3 regions of the Kitasatospora sp. CMC57 genome follow, and region 3 is predicted to be linked to each of the others. Evidence: riboswitches for the same ligand, from Rfam matches in the RefSeq annotation. Region 3 holds a riboswitch; each other region holds the start of a gene.

Region 1 (5,542 bases), 2.4 Mb from region 3:
GCTGCTCCTGCTCAAGCGGCTGGCCAGGCCGTGAATCCGTCTGACCGCTGGTCAGAGCCGGTGGCCCGATTGTGTCGGTCCGGTGAATTCCGCTCCCGGGGCGGAAGTTCGTAGCGGTAGGGGAGTGGCGTACCCGTGACAACTTCACTAGGGTCGGGCGTCAAACCTATATTCTGGACATGCACCCGAATGGGTGAGGCCGCGTCCAGGAGTGATGAAGGAGCTAGTCCTTTGGCTTCCCACCGCCGCCCCAAGCAGCCGAGCCGTGCGCGGGTCTCCGTGCTGACCGCTGCCGCAGCGACCGCGGTCGCCCTCTCGGCCCAGACGGGTGCCCACGCGGCGCCGGCCAAGCCGAGCAAGGACGAGGTCAAGGTCCAGGTCGACCAGCTCTTCAACGAGCAGGAGCAGGCCGCCGAGCGATTCAACGGCGCCAAGGAGCGGACCGACCAGCTGCGCAAGCAGGCCGAGCAGCTCCAGGACCAGGTGGCCCGTGGCCAGGAGCAGATGACGGCCCTTCAGGGCGGCCTGGCGGCCGTGGCGGCGCAGGAGTACCGCGACGGTGGGGTGGACCCCTCGGTCGCGCTGATGCTCTCCTCCGACCCGGAGAACTACCTGACCAAGGCCTCCAGCGTCGACCAGGTGAACGAGACCCAGGTGCAGAGCCTGAAGACGCTGCAGGACCAGCAGCGCCGACTGGACCAGCAGAAGGTCGAGGCCGCGGAGACGCTGGCCGAACTGGACCGCAACACCAAGGTGCTGAACGACGCCAAGGCCGAGGTCCAGCAGAAGCTGGCCGAGGCCCAGAAGCTGCTCAACCAGCTGAGCGCGGCCGACCGCAGCGCCCTGGAGAACGAGCGCTCCTCCCGTGGCTCCGAGCGGTACGACGTCAAGAACCTGCCGCCGGCCTCCGGTTACGCCGGTGCCGCGGTCGCCGCCGCGATGGGCAAGCAGGGCAAGCCGTACGTCTGGGGCGCCACCGGGCCGAACTCCTTCGACTGCTCCGGCCTGGTGGTCTGGGCCTACGCGCAGGCCGGTGTCTCGCTGCCGCGCACCTCGCAGGAGCAGGCGACGGCCGGCACGGGCGTCGGCAACAACTACGCCAACGCGCTGCCGGGCGACCTGGTGATCTACCACAACGACGCGCACCACGTCGGGATCTACATCGGCAACGGTCTGGTGGTGCACGCGCCGCACACCGGTGACGTGGTGAAGGTGATGAAGGCCGACGCGATGCCGATCAAGACCATTCGCCGGGTCTGATCCTCCGTTCTGATCGCCCGTCAGCCTGATGCGGCATAACGGACATCTCCTTCCTAAGGCGTACAACTGACGCCTCGTGACACGCGCGGGCCCGCCGGAACCTCCCTGTGATCTGGGACACCTCCGGCGGGCCCCGCCGCGTCCGCATCCCGGGATTTCATCGGCGGAGCGTGCGTTTTCGATCACGCTCGGTCGTAATCACCAAAGAATCACGACTTCATTCCGACTTTTTTCTTACAAGGATTTGAACCGATCACGGTTGGGTTACTAGGGTCCTTCTCGAACCACCGCACTGTCGATCACCCAACCTGGGTGGCGGCGGGGGTTACCGCCGAGTCCGAGACGCAGCGGGGCAGTCCAACTGCCCCACGGGGAAGCCCTTGTGAGGGCACTGCCGATCGGAGCCGGGGAACCATGTTCCTCGGGGTGAATCGGCGCCAGGTCGGCGGACCGTCGTGAGACGGCTCGGCGGTGAGGCGTCGTAGGGCGTCTCTTCCAGCCCGAACCCGTCAGCTCACCCGGTAGGCGGCCGTAGGAAGAAGGAGTCCGCCTTCGTGGCGTCCCATCGTCGTCCCAAGCCTGCCGGTCGCACCCGGGTCTCGATCATCACGGCTGCCGCCGCCGCTGCGGTGGCGCTGTCCACCCAGACCGGTGCACACGCCGACCCGACTCCCACCAAGGACGAGGTCAAGTCCCAGGTCGACCAGCTCAACGAGCAGGCCGAGGACGCGACCGAGAAGTTCAACGCGGCCACGGAGAAGCAGCAGACCCTGCAGAAGCAGGTCAGCAGTCTCCAGGACGAGGTGGCACGGCAGCAGGCCCAGGTGACCACCCTTCAGGGCACCCTCGGGGAGATCGCCGCCGAGCAGTACCGGACCGGCGGGATTTCGCCCACGGTCCAGTTGATGCTCTCCAGCAGCCCGGACGCCTTCCTGGGTCAGGCCGACTCGCTGAGCCAACTCGGCGCCTCCCAGGCGGACACCCTGAAGACGCTGAAGGGCGAGCAGGCCAAGCTCGACCAGCAGAAGTCCGAGGCGCAGAACAAGCTCGCCGACCTGGAGCGCACCACCCAGGAGCTCCGCGCGGGCAAGGACCAGATCCAGGCGAAGCTGGCCGCCGCGCAGACCCTGCTCGACACGCTCAGCAAGAAGGAGCAGGACGAGCTGCGGGCCGCCGACGCCCGGGCCGCCGCCGAGTCGGCCGCGAAGGCCGCCACGGCGTCGAAGACCGACGACCGGGCCTCCCGCTCGGAGGCCCGGACCGACCTGAGCGCCCTGCCGGCCGGCTCCTACGCCGCCACCGTGATCGCCGCCGCCGAGGCGCAGATCGGCACGCCGTACGGCTACGGCTCGGTCGGCCCGGGCAGCTTCGACTGCTCCGGCCTGATGGTCTGGTCGTTCAACAAGGCCGGGATCTCGCTGCCGCGCACCTCGGAGGCACAGATGGGCGCCGGTCAGAACATCGGCACCAACATCGCCGACGCCAAGCCCGGCGACCTGATCATCTACCGCGGGGGCGGCCACGTCGGCCTCTACGTGGGGAACGGTCAGATCGTGCACGCGCCGCGCACCGGCACCCTGGTCCGGCACGAGTCCGCCACGGTGATGCCGATCACCCGCATCGTCCGGGTCTGACCACCGGTCAGGATCTCCACCCGCAGGCCCGGCCCCGTGCCGGGCCTGCGGCGTTCCCGGGGACCCGAGCTGATGTCCGATTAGTGGTCAAATATTCGGCACTGTAGGGGTTTGGACTAGATCGCCGCGACTCGCTAACGTCTGCCCCCGGACCTTCGCGAGGAGCCGCCCGACCCGGGCGGCGGCGGTGGCCCGGCGCAGGAACGGAGCCGCCGCCGGTATGTCGTCGCACAGTCGTTCTCCCCTGCCAGGCGCCCGCCGGTTCACCCGGGCGCTGGTGTTCACCGCAGCGGCCACCACGGTGCTCGGCGCGGCCGCCACCGGCGCCGCCGGGGCCGCGCCCGGCGCCCCGGCCGAGCCGCCCACCCGCAAGGACGTCAAGGCGCAGGTGGACCAGCTCTACGAGGAGGCCGAGCAGGCCTCGGAGAAGTTCAACGCGGCGCTGGAGCAGCAGCGGCGGCTCCAGTCCGACACGGGGTCGCTGCAGGCCCAGGTGGCGGTCGGCCAGGATGAGCTGAACCGGCTGCGCTCCGGCCTCGGCTCGGTGGCCGCCGCCCAGTACCGGGCGGGCGGCATCGACCCGGCGGTCCAGCTGATGCTGGACTCCGACCCGGCCGCCTACCTCTACCGCGCCCGCGCCCTGGACCAGTCGGCGGAGCGGCAGAACGACACCCTCCGCGAGGTGATCGACAGTCAGCGCCGGCTCGACCAGCGACGGGCCGAGACCACCGCCAAGCTGGCCGAGCTGGAGTCCGTCCGGCGCACCCTGGAGGAGAGCAAGCAGGAGATCCGGCAGCGGCTCACCAAGGCCCAGCGGCTGCTGAACACGCTGGGTGCGGGGGAGCGGGCCAGGATGGCCGACGACGACGCCAGGGACGCCGCCCGCCGGGCCGCCCGGGGCGCCGAGCGGCTCGACCTCGGCAACCTGCCCGCCGCCTCCGGCCGGGCCGCCGCCGCGCTGGCCGCCGCCAGCAGCAAGATCGGCTCCCCGTACGTGTACGGGTCGACCGGCCCCACGACGTTCGACTGCTCCGGTCTGATGTACTGGGCCTGGCGGCAGGCTGGAGTGACCCTGCCGCGCACCTCGCAGCAGCAGGCCGGCGCGGGGCAGCGGATCAGCCTCGCCGAGGCCCGGCCGGGAGACCTGGTGATCTTCTACAGGGACATGCACCACGTCGGGATGTACGCCGGCGGCGGTGTGGTCGTGCACGCGCCCTACCCCGGCGCCCGGGTCCGCTACGAGAGCGTCAGCGCGATGCCCGTCTCCGGGGTGGTGCGGGTCTGAGCGGCGCCCGGCCGTCCGCCGACCCCGCCCCGGACGCCGGGGCGCGGGTCGGCGGCGCCGTGCTGTCCCGTCGGGCCGCGCTGCTGCTCGCGGCGGCCGGGCTGGTGCAGCTCTCGCCCCCGGCGGCTCGGCCCGCCGGTGGGCCGGTGCCGACGCCCGCCGCCCCGGCCGGAGCCGATGCCGCCCTGGTCCGCCCCCGGATCGAGGCGCTGCTCGCCGATCGGGCCAGGGCGCTGCTCCGGCTGGACCGCACCGCGCTGGCGGCCGGGGTCGCCCCGGCCCGGCGGCCCGCGGAGCAGGCCGGTCTGACCCGGCTGGCCCAGCTTCCGTTGGCCGAACTCTCGTACCGGATCACCGACTTCACCGAGCCGGTCGGCGCCACCCTGACCCTGGCCGTCGAACTGGGCTGGCGGGTGGCCGGCTTCGACGACCACCCGGCCGTGCTGACCCGGCGGATCGGCTGTGAGCTGGTGGACGGCGAGTGGCTGCTGAGCACCGAACAGCCGGTCGGCGGCGCGGCGCTCTGGGACCTCGGCGAGGTCCGGGCGGCCCGGGGCGGGCACAGCATCGCGCTGGGCCGGGCCGAACCGGCCGCGCTGGCCGCGGCGGTGGCCACCGCCGACCGGGCCGTACCGCTGGTGACCGAGGTCTGGGGCGGGGACTGGCCGGGTCGGCTGCTGCTCGTCCTGCCGGCCACCGGCGAGGAGTTCGCCCAGCTGCTCGGGGTCTCCGCCGCCGGGTACCAGGGCATAGCCGCCGTCACCACCGCCGCCGCCGGGGCACCGCTGAACAGCCCGGCCGACCGGGTGCTGGTCAACCCGCAGGCGTACGCCGGGCTGAGCGAGCTGGGCCGGCGGGTGGTCACCGTGCACGAGGCGACCCATGTGGCGACCCGGGCCGACACCCGGCCGTGGACCCCGCTCTGGCTCTCCGAGGGCGTCGCCGACTACACCGGCTACCGGGGCACCGGCCGCAGCCCCGGGCAGATCGCTCCGGAACTCGCCAGGGCGGCCGCCGCCAAGGGCTTCACGGCGGTGCTGCCCGCCGACACCGACTTCGCGGCCGGTTCGGCGGGCATCGGCCTGGCGTACGAGCTGGCCTGGTCGGCCTGCGACCTGATCGCCCGCCGGTACGGCGAGCAGCGGCTGGTCGGCTTCTACCGGGCCGCCGGGGCCACCGAGCCCACCGGCGGCCGGGAGGAGTGGCTGGACGGGCTCTGCCGGGCCCGGCTGGGCCTCGGGCTGGCCGACTTCATCCGGCAGTGGGGCGAGGACCTGCACCAGCGCTACGCGCACTGACCGGGGGCCTGGTCACTGGCGGACGCCCGCGCTGTCGATGCCGTCCAGCAGGTCGTGCTCGTAGG
Region 2 (5,542 bases), 1.9 Mb from region 3:
CGTCCTCGAAGGAGACGACGTCGCCGTTGGTGTCGGTGACCTTGGCGGCCTCGACCACCAGCGCCAGCGCCTTGCCACGGGCGACCTCGCCGACCAGCAGCGGCACCTGGTTGCCCTGGACGACCTGCTGGGCGAACTGGTCCGGCGTCATGCCGGAACCCGCGGCGCGGCGGATGAGGTGCTCGGTGAGCTCCTCCTGGTTCACGCCCAGCTTCTCCTTGTCGACGATCTCGTCGAGCACGAACTGGGTCTTGATGCCCTTCTTGGCCTGCTCCTCGGTCTCCTGGGCGAAGTCCTCGACGGACTTGTCCTGGGTGGCGAGGTAGGTCTCGAGGGTCAGGCCCATGGGCTCGAGCTGGTGGTGCTCGAGGTTGTGCTTGCGGGTCTCGACCTCGTCCTTGAGGAGCTTCTCCGGGTACTCCATCTCGACCAGCTTCAGCAGCTCGTCGAGCACCCGCTCCTGGGCCTGGGTGGCCTGGTCGAACTCGCGCATCCGCTCGAGGCGCTTGCGGGAGTCGTCCTTCAGCTCCTCCAGGCTGTCGAACTCGCTCGCCAGCTGCGCGAACTCGTCGTCCAGCTCGGGGAGTTCCTTCTCCTGGACGGCGGTCACGGTGACGGTGACCTCGGAGCTCTGGCCGGCCTGGGTGCCGCCCTTGAGCTCGGTGGTGAAGGTCGCCGACTCGCCGGCGGACAGGCCGACCACGGCCTCGTCGATGCCGTCCAGCAGGCGGCCGGAGCCGATCTCGTAGCTCACGCCGGTGGCGGTGCCGTCCTCCGGCACCTCACCGTCGACCTTGGCCTCGAGGTCGAGGACCACGACGTCGCCCTCGGCGGCGGCGCGCTCGACGTCCTTGACCGAGGAGAAGCGCTCGCGCAGCTGCTCCAGCGACTTCTCGACGTCGGCGTCCTCGACCACGATCGGGTCGACGACGACCTCGATGCCCGAGAAGTCCGGCAGGGTGATCTCGGGACGCACGTCGACCTCGGCGACGAAGCTGAGGTCACCGCCGTCGGCGAGGTTCTCGACACCCTGGATGTCGGTGATGTCGGGCTGTCCGAGGACCTCGATCTTGCCCTCGTCGACGGCCTGCGTGTAGAAGCGCGGCAGGGCGTCGTTGACCGCCTCTTCCAGCACGGCGGCACGGCCGAAGCGCTGGTCGATGACGCGGTTCGGGATCTTGCCCTTACGGAAGCCCGGGACCGAGACCTGCTGGTTGATCTTCTTGTACGCCGCGTCGAGGCTGGGCTTGAGCTCCTCGAAGGGCACCTCGACGGTGAGTCGAACCCGGGTCGGGTTCAGAGTCTCGACGGCGCTCTTCACGGTTGGGTCTCCTAGTGGGCTTGCGGTCAGGTTGTCTCCGCCGTCCGACGACCGGCCGTGGGCCGATCGGGTTCGGGCGAGACGGGTGATGGGCGGTTGGAGCTGCATCTCCCGTATTGGGGTGGACGGTGAGCGTGACTCCTCGCCCTCGGGTGGTCTGACCTGTGCACATGCCACAGGGACGACCACCAGCGGCCCATCCTACCGGTACCACGAAAGGCGGACGCCAGGGCGCTGCGGTTCGGGCCCCGGAAGTCCCCCGATGGCGGCTCCCGGACCACCACCTCCACCCGCCGTGCGAGGCGAAACGCCAACAGGGCCCCGCCTGTTGACGAGACCCTGCCGCACTGTCGGGGTGGCCGGATTCGAACCGACGGCCTTCCGCTCCCAAAGCGGACGCGCTACCAAGCTGCGCCACACCCCGTGGTGCCGAGAGAAGCGTACACGCCACCCCCGTTACCCCTTTGGTCATCCCGATGACCCGCCGAAGGGGCCGAACCGCCCAAGCAGTGTGCGAGCAACCGACCCGACCAGGTACGCTGACCCTGTCCTCGCGACCGGCAACGGTCCCGGGGGCGCCGTGTGCTCCGGCACCACGCGCGGGTGTAGCTCAATGGTAGAGCCCCAGTCTTCCAAACTGGTCACGCGAGTTCGATTCTCGTCACCCGCTCCAACGCTTCGGCCCCCTGGTCAATGACCAGGGGGCCGAAGTCGTCTGAGGCTGGATCAGACGTTGACGCCGTGCGCGCGGAGGTAGGCGACCGGGTCGATGTCGGAGCCGTAGTTCGGGCCGGTGCGGACCTCGAAGTGCAGGTGCGGGCCGGTCACGTTGCCGGTGGCGCCGGAGAGGCCGAGCTGCTGGCCGGCCGAGACGGACTGGCCGACCCGGACGGAGATCGAGGAGAGGTGGGCGTACTCGGAGTACTTGCCGTCGGCGTGCTTGACGATGACCTCGTTGCCGTAGGCCCCGCCGTTGCCGGCCGAGACCACGGTGCCGGCCGTGATGGCCTTGACGCTGGTGCCGGTCGAGGCGCGGAAGTCGACACCGGTGTGGTGACCACTGGACCAGTTGGAGCCGGCGGCGCCGTACGGGGTGGAGGTGCCGCCGCTGACCGGGGCGACGTAGCCGCCGGTCGCGACGGTGGCCGGCTGGGCCTTGGGGGCCACGGCGGCCTTCGGGGCGGTGCTGGCCTTGGGGGCGACGGTGGTGGACTTGGAGCGGGACGCCTTGGTGGAGTCCGTGGTGCTCGTGGTGGAGGAGGAGGACTTGGTCTCGGCCTTCGGGGCCTCGGCGGCGGGCTTCGGGGCCTCGGCGGCGGGCTTCGGGGCCTCGGCGGCGGGCTGCGGCGCGGCGGCCACGGCCTTACCGGCCAGCGAGAGCTGCTGACCCGGGTAGATCAGGTTCGGGTTGCCGCCGACCACGGAACGGTTGTCCTGGTAGAGCTTCTGCCAGCCGCCGTCCACCTGCTTGGCGGAGGCGATCTTGGAGAGGGTGTCACCGCTGACGACCCGGTAGTTGCTCGCGGCCGGGGCGGCAGCGGCAGCCGGGGCCACGGCGGGGGCGGCCGGGGCGGTCTCGGTGGCGATGGTGGTCACGGCGGCGGGGGCGGCCTGCGGCACGGAGGCGGCGGCGTGGCCCTGGTGGGCGCTGGCGGCGGCGACCGGGAGTGCGAAGGTGGCGCCGAGTACGCCGGTCGCGACGGCGATCCGGGTGAGGTGGGACAGCTGGACGCGACGGTGCTTGCCCTGTGCGGACATGGGGGTGGTCCTCTCCGACGCCTACGAGGTGAGCTGTCGGGTTCGGGCGGGAGATGCCCGGCCGCAGGAATGCGGCTTCACCCCAAGCCGTCCCGGTCACACCGGTTCGGCGACTTACCTTGGGTCCCCCGCTCCTGCCATGCGTGCCTGGTACGAGGCGCCGGGCGGCGGCAGGACTCGGCGTTCCGCCCGGTTGAGCCGTCCGGTCGTTCACCGGACAGGCCACGAAGCAAAGCCGATGGTCCGTGGAGTTGGCAAGCCCCCATCGGCGGACAACCCGGGATGATCAGGGACGAAGGTCACGTCGGAGCCGGGACTCGGGTCCCCGGGGGCCTTGATCAGCGACGCTTCGTCTGCGACCGGTTGACGGAGGGTGCCCGATCTCGCCCTCCGTGGCCGTCCGGACCCGCTCCGCCAGCACGGAGAGTGACACCGCTCACGTCCGGCCGATACGCTCGCCACGGTTGAGCTCGAACGCCGGTGTTCGAAGCGCCGCTGAGCAAGGAGCCCCGCCTGTGCGCCCCGAGGAACGGCTGGCCGTCATCCAGCGCGCGGTGATCCGCGAGATGGGCCGCCTCGGCCAGGAGTTCACCGTCGACGGCCCGCTGGTGCGCGGACCCGGGACCACGGCGGTGGCCTTCCGGGACCACGACGAGCACGGCACCGGCGGCGGCCACGTCGATCTCGGCTACGTGCTGCGGCTCGGCCAGGGCGACGCGCCGGTGATCTGGGACTGCGCGGCCGGCGTGGGCGGCACCGAGGTGGAGCGGCTCGACAGCGCCGTCCGGATGTGGGCGGACACCACCGCGTCCGCCGTGGTCGGCCTGATCACCGGCAGCGGTGACCACTACGACGCCCCCGAGTTCCCCGGCTGGCACGTGGTGCAGGGGCCGGCCGCGGTGTTCGGTGCCGACACCGACCCGCTGTTCGACTGGGTCACCGAGCGCGACCTCGGCCCAGTGCTGGCCGCCGCCGTGCTGCCGAAGCTGACCGAGCGCCAGGTGAACGGGGTGAAGCTGTTCCTCGGCGGCAAGGCGGGCGACGACGTCGCCGAGGTCCGGGTCAACGGGACGGTCTGCGAGCCGGCTTCGGCCGCCCTGCGCGCCCTGGACTGGCCACGGGGCGAACGGCTCTGCTGGGCCCGGCTGTTCCTGCTGCTGGTCGCCGAGCACCCACAGCCCGAGCACCCACAGCCCGCGCACCCGCTGCACAGGCACCCGCGACCCGAGGCCCCGGGGCAGGCCGAACTCCCGCCGTACCGCCGCTGGTTGAACCGCTGGCGGCGGAGCCGTCGCTGAGTCCGGCCCGGCCCGGGTCAGTCCCGTCCGGTCAGCTGGCGACCGAGGAGATGGTCTGCGCGAGCTGGGTCAGGAAGTCCTGGATCGGCTTGGCCGCCGTGGACTGGCTCAGCATGAAGCCGAAGAGCGCGGCCATGACCGCATGACTGGTCTTCAACTGCTTGTTGCGGATGAAGATGACCACGATGATCCCGAACAGGACCAGCGCTGAGACGGAGAAGGCCACCAGGACTCACTTCCTCATTCTTTCGTAGCGAGCTTCGTGGCGGGCCCAATCCCCCGAGACCCCCGAGAATCGACCGTCCCACCCGAACTCAGTGTGGTCGTTCGTGCCGACTGCGTAAAGGACTTGCCGGAAGGCAGCCTCGAAGATCCTGCGATGTGAGACGAATTTCCGCCGACCGAGACGATAGCCCAGCCAACCTGACGGGCCGTCGAACGGGTACCCCTAACTGGAAGTTGGCGGCTCCCGCCCTGGTGGGCGCGGACCTAGATCCACTTTGGCGGGCCGTCGTCAGGAATGGCCGAAGAGTGGTACACCGACTTGACACATTCCGGCCACCGGTCGGTCACCCGCGCCAGAGCAGCAGGACCGCCCGGTCGTCGTTCACGTCCTTGGCCACCGACTCGATCAGCTTCACCGCCGAGCCCCGGCCGCCGTGTTGGGAGAACGGAGCACCACCGATCAGCCGGTCCGCCTCGCCCATCAGACGGTCCATCCCCTCGGTCAGGTCCCGGCCGGGGATCTCCACCATGCCGTCGGTGCAGAGCATCAGCACGTCGCCCTGGTCCAGCCGGCCGCGGACCGCCTCGAACACGGCCCCGTCGTAGACGCCGAGCAGCGCACCCTCGGTGGACTCCTTGACCTCCCAGCGGCCGGTGCCCGCGTGCCGCTGCATCCCAGGCAGGTGCCCGGCCGAGAACAGCTCGTACTCGCCGGTCTCCAGGTCAAGCACCAGGTGCACGGCGGTCGCGAAACCCTCGTCCCAGTCCTGCCGGAGCAGGTAGCCGTTGGCGGCGGGCAGGAACTGCTGGGCCGGCAGCGAGCCGAGCAGGCCGCCGAACGCGCCGGAGAGCAGCAGCGCCCGGGAGCCCGCGTCCATGCCCTTGCCCGAGACGTCGGCGAGGACCACCTCCAGGACCCGCCGGCCGGGTCCGGTCCTGG
Region 3 (5,542 bases):
GGTGAAGTACCTGGTCGAGGAGACCTTCGAGCTGGTCGAGGCGATCGAGGACGGCGACCGCGAGACCTTCCGCGAGGAGCTCGGCGACGTGCTGCTCCAGGTCTTCTTCCACTCCCGGATCGCCGAGGAGGACGCCGAGGACCCGTTCTCCATCGACGACGTCGCCGGCGACATCGTGGAGAAGCTGATGTACCGCCACCCGCACGTCTTCGGCGACGTCGAGGCCACCGAGTCCGCGCAGGTCGAGGCCAACTGGGAGGAGCTCAAGGCCGCCGAGAAGCAGCGCGACTCGGTGCTGGACGGCGTCCCGGCCGGTCTCCCCGCCCTGGCCTACGCGGCCAAGCTGGTCTCCCGCGTCCGCCGGGCCGGCTTCACCGCCGTCCCCGACGCCCCGTACGCCCTCCCGGCCGAGCTCACGCCGGAGTCGGTGGGCCGGCTGCTGCTCGCCGTCGCCCAGCGCGCCCATGACGCCGACGTGGACATCGACGCGGCCCTCCGGGCGGCGGCTCGCGCCTACCGCGCCGACGTTCGGGCAGCCGAATCGCAGAGCTCGGCCAGGTGAGGACCAAAGGCTCGGGGCTCTGCTCAGGTACGGCTCCGGGTCCCTGACCGTGGATCGGGTGCCGTGGCGCGGCCTTACGCGGGCTGCTCGGCGCCGTTGCGCTGGCGGGGGACGACGACCTCGCTGATGGCCTCGCCGATCTGGGCGAGGAGTTCGGCCAGCGGGTCGAGGTGGTTGGGGAGGTCGGCGAGGGGGACGATGCGTTCGCCGTCGGGGCCGGCCACGCAGAAGAGGTCGATCGGGCCGAGGTGCTTCGCGGCGGTGGCCACCAGCGCCGCGACGTCGCTGGGCTGCCGGGCGTCGCCGCTGACGCCGACCACGGGGCAGCCGGGCCGGTCGAGTTCGGCGGCGAGGTCCTCGGCCACTCCGGGGTGTTGGTCGGCGATGAGCATGCCGGCGGCGCCGGCCGCCGAGAACCGGCGGGCCAGACCGATCCCTGAACCGCCTTCGAGCACCGCGATGACCACCACTGCCCCGGCTACCCGCATGGCCTGCTCCTCCCTGAGAGCTACGCCCGGTGGAGCACGCCGCACCGGCGTCCACCGAGACCGTATCGGAGGATCGTAAGCACGCCAGGATCCTCCGCAAGAGCAATTACCCGTCAGGTGACCCAGCTCACTCCTGTCCTGGCAGGTTACGGTGCACGACATGCCGGACACGTACCGAACCGCTCAGCCCGAACTCTTCACCTGGGAGTTCGCCGCCGACCCCTACCCCGCGTACGCGTGGCTGCGCGAGCACTCGCCGGTGCACCGCACCACGCTACCGAGCGGGGTGGAGGCGTGGCTGGTCACCCGGTACGCGGACGCTCGGCAGGCATTGGCGGACGGGCGGCTGTCGAAGAACCCGGCGCACCACAGCGGGCAGGCGCACACGAGCGGCCGGGTGGGCATCCCGGGCGAGCGGCAGGCGGATCTGATGACGCACCTGCTCAACATCGACCCGCCGGACCACACCCGGCTGCGGCGGCTGGTGTCGAAGGCGTTCACGCCCCGCCGGGTAGCCGAGTTCGAGCCCCGGGTGCAGCAGTTGACGGACCGGTTGATCGACGACTTCGCGGCCCGCGGCTCGGCGGACCTGATCCACGAGTTCGCCTTCCCGCTCCCCATCTACGCCATCTGCGACCTGCTCGGCGTACCGCCGGAGGACCAGGACGACCTGCGGGACTGGGCGGGCGCCATGATCCGCCACCACGGCGGCCAGCGCGGCGGGGTGGGCCGGGCGGTGAAGCGGATCAGGACGTACCTGCTGGAGCTGATCCACCGCAAGCGGGCGGACCTGGGGGACGACCTGATCTCCGGGCTGATCCGGGCGAGTGACCACGGTGAGCACCTGACCGAGAACGAGGCCGCGGCGATGGCCTTCATTCTGCTGTTCGCCGGCTTCGAGACCACCATCAACCTGATCGGGAACGGCACGTTCGCGCTGCTCCGCAACCCGGCGCAGCGCGCCCTGCTGCAGGAGTCGGTGCAGCGCGGCGAGACGGCGCTGCTGGCCACGGCGGTGGAGGAACTACTGCGCTACGACGGTCCGGTGGAGCTGGCCACCTGGCGGTTCGCCACCCAGCCGCTGACCATCGGCGGCGTGGACATCCCGGTCGGGGACCCGGTGCTGGTGGTGCTGGCGGCGGCCGACCGGGACCCGGCCAGGTTCGCCGAGGAGAACACCCTCGACCTGGCCCGCAAGGACAACCCGCACCTGGGGTTCGGCCACGGCATCCACTACTGCATCGGCGCCCCGCTGGCCCGGCTGGAGGGCCAATTCGCCCTGGCCACCCTGCTGACCCGGCTGCCCGACCTCCAACTCGCCGCCGACCCGGCAGACCTGCGGTGGCGGGGCGGTCTGATCATGCGTGGACTGCGGGAGTTGCCGGTGTCCTTCACGCCGGAGGGAGCGGTTTCCCGCTGACGGCGTGTCGGTCACATCTGATCGGGTGTGATCTGAGTGCGCATCAATCCGGACATCACAGTACGGTTTGTGGACGATCCACCGCGCAGCGTGATTTCGATGTGATGTGCTCGACATAAGCTTGTGATCTGTCTGGTCATCTGCTTACCCTCCCTGGTGTTCGCAGCTGCGAACCCCGTGCGCGGAACGCCGAATCCTGCCCGCCGCGCTGCCGGGGACACCGACCAGACCCTTGGGCAGGGGCGGGGGACCCAGGTAAGTCGCCGTCCCCCACGGCTTGGGGTGAAGCCGCCAGCAGTGGCGGCCGGGCCACCTCCCGGTCCGAACCCGACAGCTCACCTCGCAGGCGTGCGGAGAGGAAATTCTTCATGCTCTTCACCGGATCGGGCCGTCACCGTCGTCGTACCCAGGCCGAGAAGGCCATCGCCGTCGCGGGTGTCGCGGGCGTCGGCCTCGCACTCCCGCTGCTGACCGCCACCGGCGCGCACGCCGCCCCGGTCGACACCTGGGAGAAGGTCGCCCAGTGCGAGAGCGGCGGCAACTGGAGCATCAACACCGGCAACGGCTTCTACGGCGGACTCCAGTTCACCCCGAGCACCTGGAAGGCGTTCGGCGGCCAGTCCTACGCCGCGCAGGCCCACCAGGCCAGCAAGGGCCAGCAGATCGCCGTCGCCGAGCGGGTGCTCGCCTCGCAGGGCCCCGGCGCCTGGCCGGTCTGCTCCGTCAAGGCCGGTCTGACCAAGGGCGGTTCGGCCGCAGCCGTGGACACCTCGGCCGACCGGGCCTCCCGCTCGGAGACCCGCACCCCGGCGCCCAAGGCCGCCCCGGCGCCCAAGGCCGCCCCGGCCCCCAAGGCCGCGCCGAAGCAGCAGGCCGCGCCGAAGCCCGCCACCCCGAAGGTGGACGCGCCGGCGGTCAGCACGCCGAAGCACGCCGCCCCGGCGAAGCCCGTCACCGGCGGATACACCGTCAAGTCCGGTGACACGCTCTCGGGCATCGCCGCCGCGCACGGACAGGACTGGCAGCAGGTGTACCAGGCCAACCGCTCCGTCATCGGCGGTGACCCGGACCTGATCCTGCCGGGCCAGGTGCTCGGGCTCGGCTGACGCGACATCCCGCCAGAGGGGGTCGTACCGCTTACCGGTGGTACGGCCCCTTTCGTGGTCATTCAGGTGAACTACCGGCGAGTAGCCGAACCACACGGTGAGACGGGGCCGAGGTCGGCGTGGTGCCGGGGCCAGGTGCGGTTAGGCTCTGGTCGTATCGACAACAGATCCCGCTTCCGTCAAGGAGATGCCTCGTGCCGTCCATTGATGTCGTCGTAGCCCGTGAGATTCTCGACTCCCGTGGCAACCCCACGGTCGAGGTCGAGGTCGGTCTGGACGACGGCAGCACCGGCCGTGCCGCCGTCCCGTCGGGTGCCTCCACCGGTGCCTTCGAGGCTCTCGAGCTGCGTGACGGCGACAAGAACCGCTACTTCGGCAAGGGCGTCGAGAAGGCCGTGCTGGCCGTCATCGAGCAGATCGGCCCGGAGCTGGTCGGCTACGACGCCACCGAGCAGCGCCTGATCGACCAGGCCATGCTCGACCTGGACGCCACCCCGGACAAGTCCTCGCTCGGCGCCAACGCGATCCTCGGCGTCTCGCTCGCCGTGGCGCACGCCGCCTCCGAGGCCAGCGACCTGCCGCTGTTCCGCTACCTCGGTGGCCCGAACGCGCACGTGCTGCCCGTCCCGATGATGAACATCCTCAACGGTGGGTCGCACGCCGACTCCAACGTCGACATCCAGGAGTTCATGATCGCGCCGATCGGCGCGGAGTCCTTCTCCGAGGCCGTCCGCTGGGGCGTCGAGGTCTACCACACGCTCAAGGGCGTGCTGAAGGAGCGCGGTCTCTCCACCGGTCTGGGCGACGAGGGCGGCTTCGCGCCGAACCTCGACTCCAACCGCGAGGCGCTGGACCTCATCGTCGAGGCCATCAAGAAGGCCGGCTACGTGCCCGGCAAGGACGTCGCGCTGGCGCTGGACGTCGCCGCCTCCGAGTTCTTCAAGGACGGCGCCTACCAGTTCGAGGGCAAGGGCCTCACCTCGGCCGAGCTCATCGACTACTACGCCGAGCTGGTCGCCTCGTACCCGCTGGTCTCCATCGAGGACCCGCTGGACGAGCAGGACTGGGACGGCTGGAAGGCCATGACCGACAAGCTGGGCGACAAGGTGCAGCTGGTCGGTGACGACCTGTTCGTCACCAACCCGACCCGCCTGGCCCGTGGCATCGAGACCGGCACCGCCAACGCGCTGCTGGTGAAGGTCAACCAGATCGGTTCGCTGACCGAGACCCTGGACGCCGTCGAGCTGGCCCAGCGCAACGGTTACCGCTGCATGATGTCGCACCGCTCCGGCGAGACCGAGGACGTCACCATCGCCGACCTCGCCGTCGCCACCAACTGCGGCCAGATCAAGACCGGCGCCCCGGCCCGCTCCGAGCGCGTCGCCAAGTACAACCAGCTGCTGCGCATCGAGGAGATCCTCGACGACGCCGCCGAGTACGCCGGCCGTGGCGCGTTCCCGCGCTTCCGCTTTGCGGAGTAGTCGGCACGGCAAGTCGTACGCCTGAGACACCCGGGGCTGAAACCCCAGGCGTCTGCACCGGTGCCCCGGCTCCCACCCCGTAGGGTGGAGGGCCGGGGCACCGGCATGTGATCAGGAGGGGTACCAGCGATGTGGAAGATTCCGGGTTTGGCGGCGCGTCCGCGCTTCACCAGCCGGGCCACCGTCCTGGTGCTCGTGCTCTGCTCGCTGGTGGCGATCCTCGCCTACCCGACCCGGCAGTTCATCGCGCAGCGCTCGGAGATCTCCGCCCAGCGGGCCAAGGCCGAGCACGCAAGGCAGCAGGTCGAACAGCTCCGCCGGGAGCGCGCCCGCTGGCAGGACCCGGAGTTCGTGAAGGCGCAGGGCCGCGAGCGGCTGCACTACGCGATGCCCGGCGAGACCCCCTTCATCTCGGTGGACCCGCACCCGCCGACCACCAAGTCCTCCTCGGCCGACGCGGGGTCAGCTCCGCAGGCCAAGGCCGC

The links. A riboswitch is a leader RNA that binds a small molecule or an ion and turns the genes downstream of it on or off. The one in region 3 is predicted to bind cyclic di-AMP.
Region 1: it holds a riboswitch for cyclic di-AMP, as region 3 does, so the genes downstream of both, ACKUU6_RS24280 (NlpC/P60 family protein) here and ACKUU6_RS13355 (transglycosylase family protein) in region 3, are expected to answer to the same signal.
Region 2: it holds a riboswitch for cyclic di-AMP, as region 3 does, so the genes downstream of both, ACKUU6_RS22145 (M23 family metallopeptidase) here and ACKUU6_RS13355 (transglycosylase family protein) in region 3, are expected to answer to the same signal.

What each region holds. Positions count from the first base shown of each region.
Region 1 is NZ_AP035881.2:5,417,880-5,423,421, forward strand. It holds gene ACKUU6_RS24270 (NYN domain-containing protein) at 1-34, shown strand, start outside; gene ACKUU6_RS24275 (NlpC/P60 family protein) at 232-1,260, shown strand; cyclic di-AMP (ydaO/yuaA leader) riboswitch at 1,643-1,804, shown strand; gene ACKUU6_RS24280 (NlpC/P60 family protein) at 1,815-2,894, shown strand; gene ACKUU6_RS24285 (NlpC/P60 family protein) at 3,115-4,179, shown strand; gene ACKUU6_RS24290 (hypothetical protein) at 4,239-5,477, shown strand; gene ACKUU6_RS24295 (glycosyltransferase 87 family protein) at 5,490-5,542, opposite strand, start outside.
Region 2 is NZ_AP035881.2:4,933,172-4,938,713, reverse strand. It holds gene tig (trigger factor) at 1-1,321, opposite strand, end outside; tRNA gene ACKUU6_RS22155 (tRNA-Pro) at 1,672-1,745, opposite strand; tRNA gene ACKUU6_RS22150 (tRNA-Gly) at 1,921-1,994, shown strand; gene ACKUU6_RS22145 (M23 family metallopeptidase) at 2,048-3,079, opposite strand; cyclic di-AMP (ydaO/yuaA leader) riboswitch at 3,085-3,249, opposite strand; gene ACKUU6_RS22140 (DUF6348 family protein) at 3,595-4,377, shown strand; gene ACKUU6_RS22135 (hypothetical protein) at 4,409-4,603, opposite strand; gene ACKUU6_RS22130 (PP2C family protein-serine/threonine phosphatase) at 4,947-5,542, opposite strand, start outside.
Region 3 is NZ_AP035881.2:3,046,141-3,051,682, reverse strand. It holds gene ACKUU6_RS13370 (MazG family protein) at 1-562, shown strand, start outside; gene ACKUU6_RS13365 (SDR family NAD(P)-dependent oxidoreductase) at 637-1,050, opposite strand; gene ACKUU6_RS13360 (cytochrome P450 family protein) at 1,211-2,470, shown strand; cyclic di-AMP (ydaO/yuaA leader) riboswitch at 2,683-2,833, shown strand; gene ACKUU6_RS13355 (transglycosylase family protein) at 2,839-3,576, shown strand; gene eno (phosphopyruvate hydratase) at 3,771-5,057, shown strand; gene ACKUU6_RS13345 (FtsB family cell division protein) at 5,187-5,542, shown strand, end outside.